Regions from separate parts of the Stenotrophomonas acidaminiphila genome, predicted to be linked through region 1. Evidence: riboswitches for the same ligand, from Rfam matches in the RefSeq annotation. Region 1 holds a riboswitch; the other holds the start of a gene.
What was found. A riboswitch is a leader RNA that binds a small molecule or an ion and turns the genes downstream of it on or off. The one in region 1 is predicted to bind thiamine pyrophosphate.

Region 1 (6,229 bases):
GCGCTTTCGGGCACCGGCATGATGCCGATGTCGGTGCCATCGGAAACCGCCAGCGCCACGTACACGGCATCACCATCGGGAGCCACGCTGAAGCCATTGGTGGCGCTGGCTGCCCGCACCTCCAGGCAGCGTGGCGCCTGCGACTGGTCGAGCCGGCTCAGCTGTACCGAGCAGCCGTCATCCTGGCGCAGATAGGCCACCGCGCCATCGCCGCCGAGGGCCCAGGTACGGAAACGCCAGCGGGTCGGCACTTCGCCGCTGAGCTCGCGGAAGCTGCCGGGTGCAAGACCGGCATCGGCCGACCACAGGCCGCCTTCCGCGAGCCGGGTGAACAACACCCGCTGCGTGCTGCGGTCGTAGCGTACCTGCGAGGCGCCAGGTACCTGGGCAAGGCGCCGCCAGCGGCCACCGCCGCGGTCGAACAGCGACAGCGTGACCGGGCCATCGCCCTCGCTGCCGATCACGAAAACCAGGTTGGAGCTGGGGCCGTAGACGGCCTGCAGCGGTTCGGCCACGGGGATCGGCAAGCGCTTCCACTGCCCCTGCTCCGGTGACACCTCGTAAATGCCCGGTCGCCCATCATCATCGCGCCCACTGACCAGCACCTGCTGGCTGTCGGCCAGCCAGTCCGGCGACTGCCGCGCCTCCGGGCGGAAGCCCTCCACCAGGCGCAGCGAATCGGGCTGCCCCAGGCGCGCCCACCACAGCGCGAACGCGCCGGAGCGGTTGGAAGTGAACACCAGTTGCTGCCCGTCGGGCGCGATCATCGGCTGCGCATCGCGCCCCATTGATGCGAACAGCCGTTCCTTGCGCTCGGGATGGTCCAGCGGTACCCGGAACAGGCCGAACTGCGGTGCGCGATGCACGAAGGCAAGCAGCTTGCCCATGCCGGCCACGCTCGGACTCTGCGCATCGTCCACGCCCAGGTCCTTCAACAGGCCCGAACGCAGATCCACCTGGTACAGCCGGGATTCGCTGTCGATCCGCCGCCCGAACACGATGGCGTGCTCGCCGAGCCACGCCCAGCCGCGCATTTCCGCACTGCCGCTGGTGACGCGACGGGCGTTGCCGCCGTCGGCAGCCATCACCCACACCCCACCCACCTGCGGGTTGCGGGTGAATCCAAGCTGGCGGCCGCTGGGCGAGTAGCGCGGTGCGTAATCGAAATCGCCTTCGCCGCGTTCGTAATCCAGCGCCGTCCAGCGCCCGGTTGCCAGGTCCAGGGTACGGATGCCGGGCGCGCCATGGCGGCCGGTCATCGTGCCGAACACCAACCCGCGCCCGTCCGGCGTCCAGCTGAAGCTCAGCATCTCGGCGCCATCGCAGGCAGTGGCACGACGTGCACTGCCACCGGTAACCCCAACCACCAGCACCTCGCAGCTGCCGTCGGCATGGAACCGTGCGAATGCGACCTCACGCCCGTCCGGCGACCACGCCGGGAACCGGTCCATGGCACCGGCGGGCAGCTTCACCAGGGTCGCCGAGGTGGTGCTGCCGGTGCTCTGCACCTTGAGCGTCGAACCGCCGTCGCTTTCGTCGGCAAATGCGACCAGCGCGCCATCGGGCGACAGCGCCGGAAACGTTCCGAACCCCTGCCTGGCGGTGATCAGGCGGTAAGGACGCTGCGGACTGCCGATCACGCCGGTACCGTCGGCCGTGGCCGCATCCAGCGCGCTCTCGGTAGCCGGGCGTTGCCACAGCAGCCACGCCATCGTCAGCGAACTGCACACCAACAGCAGCCCCACCGCCAGCAGCAGCCTGCGGCGCACCCGGCGCCAGATTCCGCTGCGCGGGGGTGCCGCAGCGCTGGCGCCCTCCACAAGCGGTGCCGGCCCGGCCGCGGCAGCCGCGCTTCGGTCAGGTTCCTGCGCCTGCGCGTCGACCGCCGGTGCTGCCGGCTCCTCCCGCGGCTCCCATACCACCGGGGCACGCAGGCGATAGCCGGTCTTGGCGATCGTCTCGATGTACTCCTGCCCCTGCGGGAACGCGCCGCCGGCAGACAACGCCTTGCGCAGCTGGGTGACCGCCTGGGTCAATACGTCATTGGTCGGCAGGGTATCGGGCCACACCTGCGCGAACAGTTCGTCACGGGTGACCACATTGCCGGCGCCGCGCGCCAGCGCCAGCAGCACACCGATCGCCTTGGGCGTGAGCCGCACGCTGCGCCGTACACCGGGCGCATGTACCTCGCGCGACGGCAGGACGATCAGGCAATCGCCGATATGCAGGCGTTCAGTGTTGGAAAGAGCGCTGTCGATGGGTTCCATGCCGGTCAGGGATTGAATCGCTGGAGGGCATCGTCCTGTGCCCGCCCCCTGGTGGTATTGCCGCCAGTGAACCGCCAAATTCCGCAAATGGCGTCAACGCAATGAGCAAATGTTTCAAGGCGCGCGGATATTAGCCTATGGCGGTTACCCGTGTACCCACGCGGGACGACATCAGGCTCTCTCTCGCCGACGCAATGCACATAATCCGCTTCAGAATTCGCGCCCCCAGGGCGCGTTTTTTTTATCTTCCGTTCATCCTGCACGATGCCAGGCAAAGCAGCGGATATGGCGCAAGGCCCGGTGGATAAAGCGTGCGCGGGATCGGACGGGGCGGGGCGCACTCATCGGCATGAACGTAGATGCCCCCGCTTCAACAAGCTGAAGAAAACCTAAAGAAGCGATTCACTCCACCGTACCCGGCGTCGAACGCCGCACGTGCGCGCTGCACCTGCGGCGTTCGACGCGATGGAGCGCGCGGGACCGATGCATGCGCCGCGCGCCCACCGGCCCTCATTCGGCGCGGTACACCTGCGCGCCCTGGTCGCGGAACGCCTTCGACATTTCCTGCATCCCGGCCTCGATCGCCCGGGTGTCGTCCAGCCCATGCTCGGCCGCATAGTCGCGCACGTCCTGGGTGATTTTCATCGAGCAGAAGTGCGGGCCGCACATCGAGCAGAAATGGGCGAGCTTGTGCGCGTCCTTCGGCAGGGTCTCGTCATGGAACTCCTGCGCCTTTTCCGGATCCAGGCCGAGGTGGAACTGGTCCTGCCAGCGGAACTCGAAGCGCGCCTTGGACAGCGCGTTGTCGCGGACCTGGGCACCGGGGTGGCCCTTGGCCAGGTCGGCGGCATGCGCGGCGATCTTGTAGGCCATGATGCCGTCGCGCACGTCCTGGCGGTTCGGCAGCCCGAGGTGTTCCTTCGGCGTGACGTAGCAGAGCATCGCGGTGCCGTACCAGCCGATCATCGCCGCACCGATCGCGCTGGTGATGTGGTCGTAGCCCGGGGCGATGTCGGTGGTCAACGGCCCGAGCGTGTAGAACGGCGCCTCGCCGCACTCGCGCAGCTGCTTGTCCATGTTCTCCCTGATCAACTGCATCGGCACGTGGCCGGGGCCTTCGATCATGGTCTGCACGTCGTGCTTCCAGGCGATCCTGGTGAGTTCGCCCAGCGTTTCCAGTTCGCCGAACTGCGCCGCGTCGTTGGCATCGGCGATGCACCCGGGGCGCAGGCCATCGCCCAGCGAGAAGGCCACGTCATAGGCCTTCATGATCTCGCAGATGTCCTCGAAGTGGGTGTAGAGGAAGTTCTCCTTGTGGTGCGCCAGGCACCACTTGGCCATGATCGAACCACCGCGCGAGACGATGCCGGTGGTGCGCCTGGCGGTCAGCGGCACGTAGCGCAGCAGTACGCCGGCGTGGATCGTGAAGTAGTCCACGCCCTGCTCCGCCTGCTCGATCAGCGTGTCGCGGAAGATCTCCCAGGTCAGCGCCTCGGCGCGGCCATCGACCTTCTCCAGCGCCTGGTAGATCGGCACCGTGCCGATCGGCACCGGCGCGTTGCGGATGATCCACTCGCGGGTTTCGTGGATGTGCCTGCCGGTGGACAGGTCCATCACCGTGTCGCCGCCCCAGCGGATCGCCCACACCAGCTTCTCGACTTCCCCGGCGATGCCCGAGGACACCGCGCTGTTGCCGATGTTGGCGTTGATCTTGGTGAGGAAGTTGCGGCCGATGATCATCGGCTCGCTTTCCGGGTGGTTGATGTTGCAGGGCAGGATCGCGCGGCCGCGGGCGATTTCGTCGCGCACGAATTCGGGGGTGATGCGGGGCGGGATGGCCGCGCCGAAGTGCTCGCCCGGGTGCTGCTTCAGCAGATGCGCCTCGTGCACCGCCTCCAGCCGCTGGTTCTCGCGGATCGCGACGAACTCCATCTCCGGGGTGACGATGCCGCGACGCGCGTAGTGCATCTGGGTGACGTTGGCGCCGGCGCGCGCGCGGCGCGGCAGGCTGCGCGCGGGAAAGCGCACCGCATCGAGCGCCGGGTCGCGCTCGCGGCCACGGCCGAACGCCGAACCGAGCTGCTCCAGGCATTCGCTGTCGCCGCGCTCCTCGATCCATCCGCGGCGCAGCGCCGGCAGGCCGGCGCACAGGTCGATCCGCACGTCCGGATCGGTGTACGGGCCGGACGTGTCGTACACGGTGACCGGCGGATTGTGCTCGCCGCCGAACAGGGTGGGCGTGCGGGTCAGCACGATCTCGCGCATCGGTACCCGCAGGTCCGGGCGGGAGCCAGGCACGTGGATCCTGCGTGAGCCGGGGATCGGCTGCGTGACCGATCCGGACAGTTGCTGTGCCTGCTGCTGCAGGGCGGAAAGCGGTGCATTCATCGGGCGTCGTCCTGTTGGAGGCCCACGCGGATGCACGGGCCGGACGAAGCGAAGGCGCACTGCCGCCGGCCCATGGACGCACCTTGGGCGGGCGTCCACGCGACGGGGCATTGCGAAGCTTCCCTACGCCGGTATCAACCGGATCAGGTTCCAAGGGACTGTCTCAACCGTGGCGCCATGGCCGCGGTACCCCCGCTTCGGGCGGCATTAGAGCATGAACCGGCCAGCCGGGTGGAAAACGCGGCCGATGCGTGGCCACGCCCGTTCCGGCGCGGCGGGCCGGTGGCCACTAACGGAATCGTGACATCGCGTTCAGTAGGATGCGCCGCTGCCGCATTCATGCGGCCCCGTGCCGCCGTGCCGGCACCGCCTCTTCCGCGCCTGTTCGTGGCCGGCTCCACTGCAAGCCCTGGCTCGCTCCCCCATCCCCAGATCGGAGAAGCTCCTCCATGGTGTTTCGTGTTTCCATCGCGCTGGTCGCCGCACTGGTGCTGCTGGCCGGCCTCGCCCCCGGCCCGTTCAACGACGTGGTGCAGGCCGCGCTGGCCGAGGTCGTGCGCAGCGTCGGCTGGCTGTACCTGCTGATCGTGTTCCTGACGCTGAGCTTCCTGCTGTACCTGGCGTTCGGCCGCTTCGGCAACCTGCGCATCGGCGGCGAGGACGCCGAGCCGGATTTCTCGCGCGCCAGCTGGCTGGCGATGCTGTTCGCCACCGGCATGGGCATCGGCCTGGTGTTCTGGGGCGCGGCCGAGCCGATCTCGCATTTCGCCACGCCGCCCGAAGGGCTGGCGCCCCGGAGCGTGGACGCGGCGCGTGCGGCGATGCGCTACGCGTTCTTCCATTGGGGCCTGCACCCATGGGCGATCTACGCGCTGATCGGGCTGGCGATGGCCTGGTTCCAGTACAACCGCAACGGACGCGGCCTGGTCAGCGACATGCTGCAGCCGCTGATCGGCCGCCATCACCGCGGCGCCATCGGCCACGCGGTCAACATCGCCGCGGTCGTGGCCACCGCGATCGGCGTGGCCACCACGCTGGGTTTCGGCACCATCCAGATCGCCGCCGGCCTGCAGCGCGTGTTCGGCATCACCGCCAGCGTTACCGTGCAACTGGTCATCATCGCCATCGCCTTCGTGCTGTACATGGCCTCGACCCTGAGCGGCGTGGACCGCGGCATCAAATGGCTGTCCAACTGCAACCTGCTGCTGGCGGCGCTGCTGCTGGCCGCGGTGCTGGTGCTGGGCCCGACCGGCTTCATCTTCGACACCTTCACCACCACGCTCGGCGCCTACCTCAACCAGCTGGTGACGATGAGCCTGCGCATGTCGCCGTTCTCCGGCAGCACCTGGGTGGCCGACTGGACGATTTTCTACTGGGCCTGGTGGATCGCCTGGGCGCCGTTCGTGGGCGCGTTCATCGCCCGCGTGTCGCGCGGGCGCAGCGTGCGCGAGTTCGTGGTCGGCGTGGTGCTGGCGCCGACGCTGCTCGGCTTCCTGTGGTTCTCGGTGTTCGGCGGCAGCGCGCTGTGGGCGCAGATCACCGGGCATGCCGACCTGCTGCAGGCGCTGGGCGAC
Region 2 (6,229 bases), 250 kb from region 1:
GGCCGTCGGGCTTGTCCTGGCGGTGCCAGGTGGCCCAGCCGTAGGCCAGGAACGCGGCGAACGCGCCCTGCAGCAGCATGTCCGAGTACAGCCGCGCCTGGAAGAACACCAGCGCGTACAGGCCCACCGACACCAGCCCCACCGGCCAGGCCAGCATGCGCCGCTGTGCCATCAGCCACACGCCCAGGGCGCTGGCGATGACCGCGGACCATTCCAGAAGTGCCGGGCTCATAGCGCCAGGGTCACCGTCAGCCGCGCCTGGCGCGGGGCACCCGGGAACAGGTAGTAGTCGCCCGAGCTGCTGCCGGTGTCGCGCCAGTAGAAGCGGTTGAACACGTTGTCCACGCTCAGGTTCCAGTCCAGTGCGCGGCCGTGCAGTTCATGCCGGAAGCGCAGGCCGGCATCGACCACATTGTAGGCAGGCGCGCGCACGCGGCCGTCGGCGGTGGCGACGTTGGACGAGGCGTAGCGCCAGCCACCGGTGACGCCCAGCCCGGGCACGAACGGCAGTGCGTAGTCGGCATGCACGCTGGCGCGGGTGGTGGGCACGTTGATCAGCGGGTGGCCTTCGTAGGCTGGCGTGCCGGTGTCGCGCGCACGCGCGCGCAGCACGCTGGCGCTGGCGGTGAGCTGCAGCGCGTCGCCAATGCGCCCGCGTGCGCTCAGTTCCAGCCCGGTGTGGGTCTGCTGGCCTTCCTGCACGAAGGTGTAGCCGTAGTCGCTGGCGTCCGGCTTGGCGTACTGGAACGGCCGACTGATGCGGAACAGCGCCGCGCCCAGGCTCAACGCATCGGTGGGCGCGTACTTGGCGCCCACTTCCAGCTGGCGCGACAGCACCGACGGCAGGAAGCTGCCTTCGTTGCTGGTCCAGAACGGTGCCTCCTGGCCCAGGGCAATGCCGCGTACGTAGCTGGCGTACAGGTTGAGCTGCGCGTTGGCGCTCCAGATCAGCGCGGTCTGCGGCAGGAAGCGCGAGACGCGGCTGTCGCGCTCGGGGTTGCCGCGCTTGTCCCAGGCGCGCTCGTCCAGGCGCACGAAGCGGCCGCCGGCCAGCCACTGCCAGTCGTCGGCCAGCTGCATGCGGTCCAGCACGAACAGCGCCTTCTGGCGGCTGTCCACGCGCCGCACCGAGGGGCCCGGCTGCAGCGGCGAGGGGTCGAACTGCGGCACCGCGTCGTCGTGGATGTTGCCGGTGCCGACGTATTCGTTGACGTTGCGGCGCTTGTCCACCGAGCGGCGGAAGTAGTCGGTGCCGAGCACCAGCTGGTGCCCGACGGCGCCGGTGGCGAAGCGGCCGCGCAGTTCGGCGCGCAGCTGCTGGTTGCGGCGGGTGTCGTCGGGGCTGCGGTAGTCGTAGATGTCGTAGTCGCCGTTGGGCGCGAAGTAATTGCCCGGCACGCTGCCGTCCCAGCAGGCTTCGGCGTAGTAACAGCCGTAGGCGAAGGCGACGTTGTCGTCGATCACCGAGCGGCTGTGGCTGGCGGACACGCGCGACTGCCATGCGGGGCTGAAGTCGTAGGTGTGCAGTGCGCTGAGGTTGGTGCTGTCGATGCCCACCGGCTGCTGCCAGCGCTGGTAGCCCAGCATCTGCGTGCGGTCCACGTGCTGCGGCAGCATGCTGGCGCCCAGCAGCTGGTAGCCCGAGGCCGAGCGCTGCGCGCTGGTCTGGTAGTTGGCGTCCACCTCGAGCTTGGCGCGCTCGCCGATCAGCCAGTCGGTGGCCAGCGCGTAGAAGTTGCGGCGGCCGTCGGCATGGTCGATGTAGGAGTGGTTGTCGTCCCAGGCGGCATTGAAGCGCACGCCGATGCGCGGCGTCAGCCAGTGGCCCACGTCCACCGCGGCGTAGCGCGAGCCTTCGGCGTCGGTGCCCAGGGTGACATTGCGTACCTCGGCCGGGCGCTTGCCCACGTAGTTGATGACGCCGCCCGGGGCGATCACGCCGGCGGCCAGCCCGGCCTCGCCCTTGAGGATTTCAACCTGCTGCACGTTCTCCAGCGCCAGCCGCTGTTCGCCGGCGATGCTCAGGCCGTTGAAGCGGTAGCCGGTGGCGGTGTCCAGCGCGAAGCCGCGGATGGCGATGTTCTGGTAGTAGCCCACCGGGGCATAGCTGTCGCCCAGCGAGGCATCGTTGTCGGCCAGTTCGGACAACGTACGCACCACGCGGCGGTCGAGCAGCCCGCGGTCCAGCACGCTGATCGAGGCCGGGATGTTCTTCCAGTCGCCACTGCCGAAGCTGTTGGACTGGGTGTCCCTGGCGCCGGGCTGCTTGGCCTGCACGCGCACGGCATCGAGCTCGGTGGGCGAGCGGTCGGCGGCGGTGTCCAGGGCACGGGCGTGCAGCGGCAGGGCCGCGGCCAGCGCGGCGGTCAACAGCGAAAGGGTATGGCAGCGGTTCATTCGTTTCGTCATCAGCCGTAGGGGGAGACGAAGCGAAGGCGCGCACGCGCGACCGGCCACGAAGGCGGTGTGCCTGCTGCTCAAAGCTCCCTACGCCGGTGCAAACCGGATCAGGTTCCAAGGGACTCTCTCAGCCTGGACAAGCCCAGGCACCCCCGCTTCAGGCCGGTATTTGACCACAAATGCCGCGGTTTGGCCCATGGGTGGGTGGAGCGGGCCTCGCCGGGCTGGGGGCCTGGCATTTCGTGGAAGCGAGGCTGTGGCCCTGCATGGGGCCTTCCCGCCAAAGCCCCGTGCATGCAGCCAAGGCGCCGGATGGCCCTGCCAACAGGATTGGGCGCCGCCAGTGGTTGGATGCGGTAAGAGCGCTCGCGGACTGAGGAGCTGACTACTGGCGGAGATCGGCCCGTTGTGGACGTTCAACTTTGGAATCAAGCCGACTCGCGAAGCGAGTTCGCCTTCAATGAACAGTTAGTTCACATGCTAGGGGAGCTGCACTTGCGACCCGTACAGGACCTCACCTGCTTGGACTCGTAGCTCAACATCCGCAATGCGCTGATAGACCCTGCGCCAGTGCCGAACCGAATGCACCAATAGTGGCAGGCCGAACAGAAGGTAGGTGACGGCTGCTAGAAAAATAGCCGAAGAAACCTCGCTAGGATGCAGCCAAAGCCATGCCGCGACTACGAAAGCACTAAAGATGACTCCGCCCACAGCTGCGACAAGAATTGACCGTGAACGCATGGCCGATACGACCTTGTGGACATCCGAGAGATCATTGAGCGATATGCGATCGGAGCTGTCCATGCGGCCTAACTCTGGAATTAGACCGAGCCCCGGAGCGGGTTCGGCTTGAATGAACTGTTAGCTGTTATTGCCGGAAGGCAACTGCTTGTCATACCAGGCCTCTGAATGTACGTCTTTCTTAGCCGCGGCTATCAAGGACTCTAGCTGCGCAACGGCTATACGAACAGGACGGCCACATACTGTCAGCTCCAGTGCCAGTGACTCATCCGCCGGATCAGCTACAAAGCTCGCGAAGTAATGTTTTTCCCCGGAGATATCACAAGAGAGCTCAAGCTGCATTCCCTCCCCATGCATCCCGGCCCATTGGGTACTGATTGTTGGATAAGACGCTGAATTGTTGCTCATAACAGCTAACGCCTGAATTAGGCCGCGCCGCGAAGTGGCGTCGGCTTGAATGAATGGTTAGGTGCCAAGGCTGGCAAGTGCAAACACAAAAGCAACCGAGCCTGCGCCAAGTAAACCGTAGGTAGCCCAGAGAGGCATGCCCTGGCCAAATGAGAAGGCAACGTATCCCCCCCGCGGGTCTCTCCCGGAGAGGATAGACACTATGAAGATGGCCAGAAGTGGCAAAACAGACGCGAGGCCGAAACCAAGCCCGAGTGGTCGCCAGTCGGTGTTGTCGAAGCCGCCGATCCGATACAGGGCGACACCGAAGATAAGGCCGAGAAAGAAGAGAGTGTTGGCCGTCCAGATAGCAGGACGATGTTGCCGAAGAAGCGCGTCGCGTGACTTTCCGTTGTGCCTTGAAGGTAGCCGACGAGACCAGCGAGAGGTGAGCCATGTGGCAATGATGCCACCAGCCACACCGCTAAGAACTGGACGTATCGACTCAAATTCCATTGGCACCCAACTACCTAATAGACGGACCCACGGGTCCGGTTATGCGACTTGTCTACAAAGCACCCTATGGCGAGCTTTTCTCTTGCGATACCTCGATCTTAGGGTGGCTTGGTTCGGCTAACAAGCCAGCGTATAGCCGGAGCCACCGGTGGGCTCAGTTATCAAGGCAAGCTCGTTCCGGTAGAAGTACAGATGTCCGCCTTGGGTCGCTTGCTGCCGGCGCAGTTAAAGGACGCCATGCTCAGTTCGTTGGTATCGCCGGCCAGTTCAGCCGGCGTCGGTGTTCGATCAACTCGACTGGGAATGTCCAGCCAACCGGCATTCCATAACCTTATGCTGGGCAAGCCCGGCACTTGCGGGCGCGGGTTCCCGCAGCGCCGCGCTCCAAGGGGCAGGTTTGCCTTGCATGGTCCGCACTCCGTAGATGCGGGGTTTGCCCCGCATGCGGATTCAGGCGGCCGCGTGCAGTGCGGCCAGCAGCGCCTGGCCGTGCGCGCTGCCGAACCATTGCGCATGGCCGAGCAGGAACGGCTGCCAGGCCACGTCGGCGTTGGCGGTGGAGCCGGTGACGCCTTCGAAGTACTCCACTTCCGACAGCGCGAAGTCCAGCTGCACCACCGGCAGCAGGTCGGCCAGCAGGTGCACGCGCGTGGGCGACAGCGGCAGCAGCTGGCGGTAGCCGTCGAGCAGCGCCAGTGCGATGTCGATGCGCACGGCCTGCGCGCCGCGTTCCAGCTCCAGCCAGGCCACCGCATTGCGTTCGATGGCGGTGGCCAGGTCGAACAGCGCGCTGGTGGGCGAGGCCAGGCCGAAGTCGAGCACGGTGCTCACCGTGTCGCCCTGCCAGAGCAGGTTGGAAACGTGCCAGTCGTTGTGCGCCCACAGCCGCGGTTCGTCGCGCAGGCGCTCGGCCAGGCCCGCATGCCAGGGCAGTACGATCCCGCGTAGTTGGTCTTCCCACGGAATGCGCGCCAGGTAGCGGGCAAGGCCGGGGCGGTTGCCCAGGTCGGCGGTGAGCGCGGCGATGGGGTCGTGGCTGCGGATCAGGTCGTCGCGCGCCACCAGCAGGTGGGTGCCGCGCTGCGGGGCGTGGTAGCGGGCGGCAGCGTGGTGCAGGCGCGCCAGCATGCGCCCGGCGTCGCGTGCCTGGGCGACGTTGGTCAACGGCGTCCACGACACCGCGTCGCGGTACAGGTCCTCGCCGTTGCCCGGTGTGTGCAGTTCGTAGGTCCAGCCGTCGTGTTCGACCGCGGTGGCGCCGTCGCGGTCGCGCAGCACCTGCACCACCGGCACGCCAGCGGCGGCCAGGTGGGCGATGAAGCGGTGTTCCTCGCCCAGCGTGGCCGCGTCGCGCACGCTGTGGTGGTGGCGCTTGACGAACACGCGCCCGGCCGCGCCCTCGACCAGCGCCGCGGCCGACAGCGGTCGCGGGCTGTGCCACAGCGCGGCGGTCGCGCCATGCAGTTGCGGGAAGCGCCCCGCCAGCCATGCGATCTCGCGCGGGCTGATGGCGGGCCAGTCGGCCGGCACCTCGTCGTTGTTGAGGCCCTGGACGCGGTGGGAGGAAGCGGTCATGGACGGGACAGCCGGTAATGCGGGGGGAGTGCGGGGCGACAGGGTAGCGCGCGGCGCGCCGTCGGGCGCCTGGGGGGCAGGAATACGACCGTGCGGTGCAATCGGGCCTGGACGCCGGGGACCGTGTTGTCCGGTGTAGGAGGTTGCCGCACAGGGCTGTAGGAAAACTACGTGCAGTAGCGTCGGCGATCAGCTTTTGCGCGACTTGCCGCGCCTGTATTCCTTGATCAGTTCCGCCAGCGCGTCGTCCTCGGCGAAGAAGTACGCCACCGGCAGGTCGAGCACTTCGGCGATGCGCTGCAGGGTCTGCAGGTCGGGCTGGTGTACGCCGGTTTCATAGCGGTTTACGCGGGTGCTGGCGACGAAATCATCCAGTCCGGCCTTGATGCCGAGATTGCGCTGCGAGATGCCATAGGTCTCCCGCGCTTCGCGCAGACGCACGCTGTAGACGGGGAGCTCTCTCTTTTCGGACAAGGCCGTGTACGTCCCGGGCTTCGGTGAACGAAAGCTTCCGGATGGGCGCTTGACACCGATACTACGTTAAACGTAGTGTGCGCATCGGGTTAATGAATGAACGCTTCGCGTGCATGCGCTTCCACCCCCTCGGGTG

Region 2: linked by a shared signal. The riboswitch ahead of F0P95_RS00805 (TonB-dependent siderophore receptor) and the one ahead of thiC (phosphomethylpyrimidine synthase ThiC) in region 1 are both predicted to bind thiamine pyrophosphate.

The regions. Positions count from the first base shown of each region.
Region 1 is NZ_CP043567.1:3,686,684-3,692,912, forward strand. Features, by position in the region: gene F0P95_RS16795 (winged helix-turn-helix domain-containing protein) at 1-2,267, opposite strand, end outside; gene thiC (phosphomethylpyrimidine synthase ThiC) at 2,778-4,655, opposite strand; TPP riboswitch at 4,758-4,859, opposite strand; gene F0P95_RS16805 (BCCT family transporter) at 5,105-6,229, shown strand, end outside.
Region 2 is NZ_CP043567.1:126,141-132,369, reverse strand. Features, by position in the region: gene pnuC (nicotinamide riboside transporter PnuC) at 1-232, opposite strand, end outside; gene F0P95_RS00805 (TonB-dependent siderophore receptor) at 229-2,397, opposite strand; TPP riboswitch at 2,468-2,564, opposite strand; gene F0P95_RS00800 (hypothetical protein) at 3,262-3,549, opposite strand; gene F0P95_RS00795 (phosphotransferase enzyme family protein) at 4,495-5,619, opposite strand; gene F0P95_RS00790 (helix-turn-helix domain-containing protein) at 5,809-6,093, opposite strand.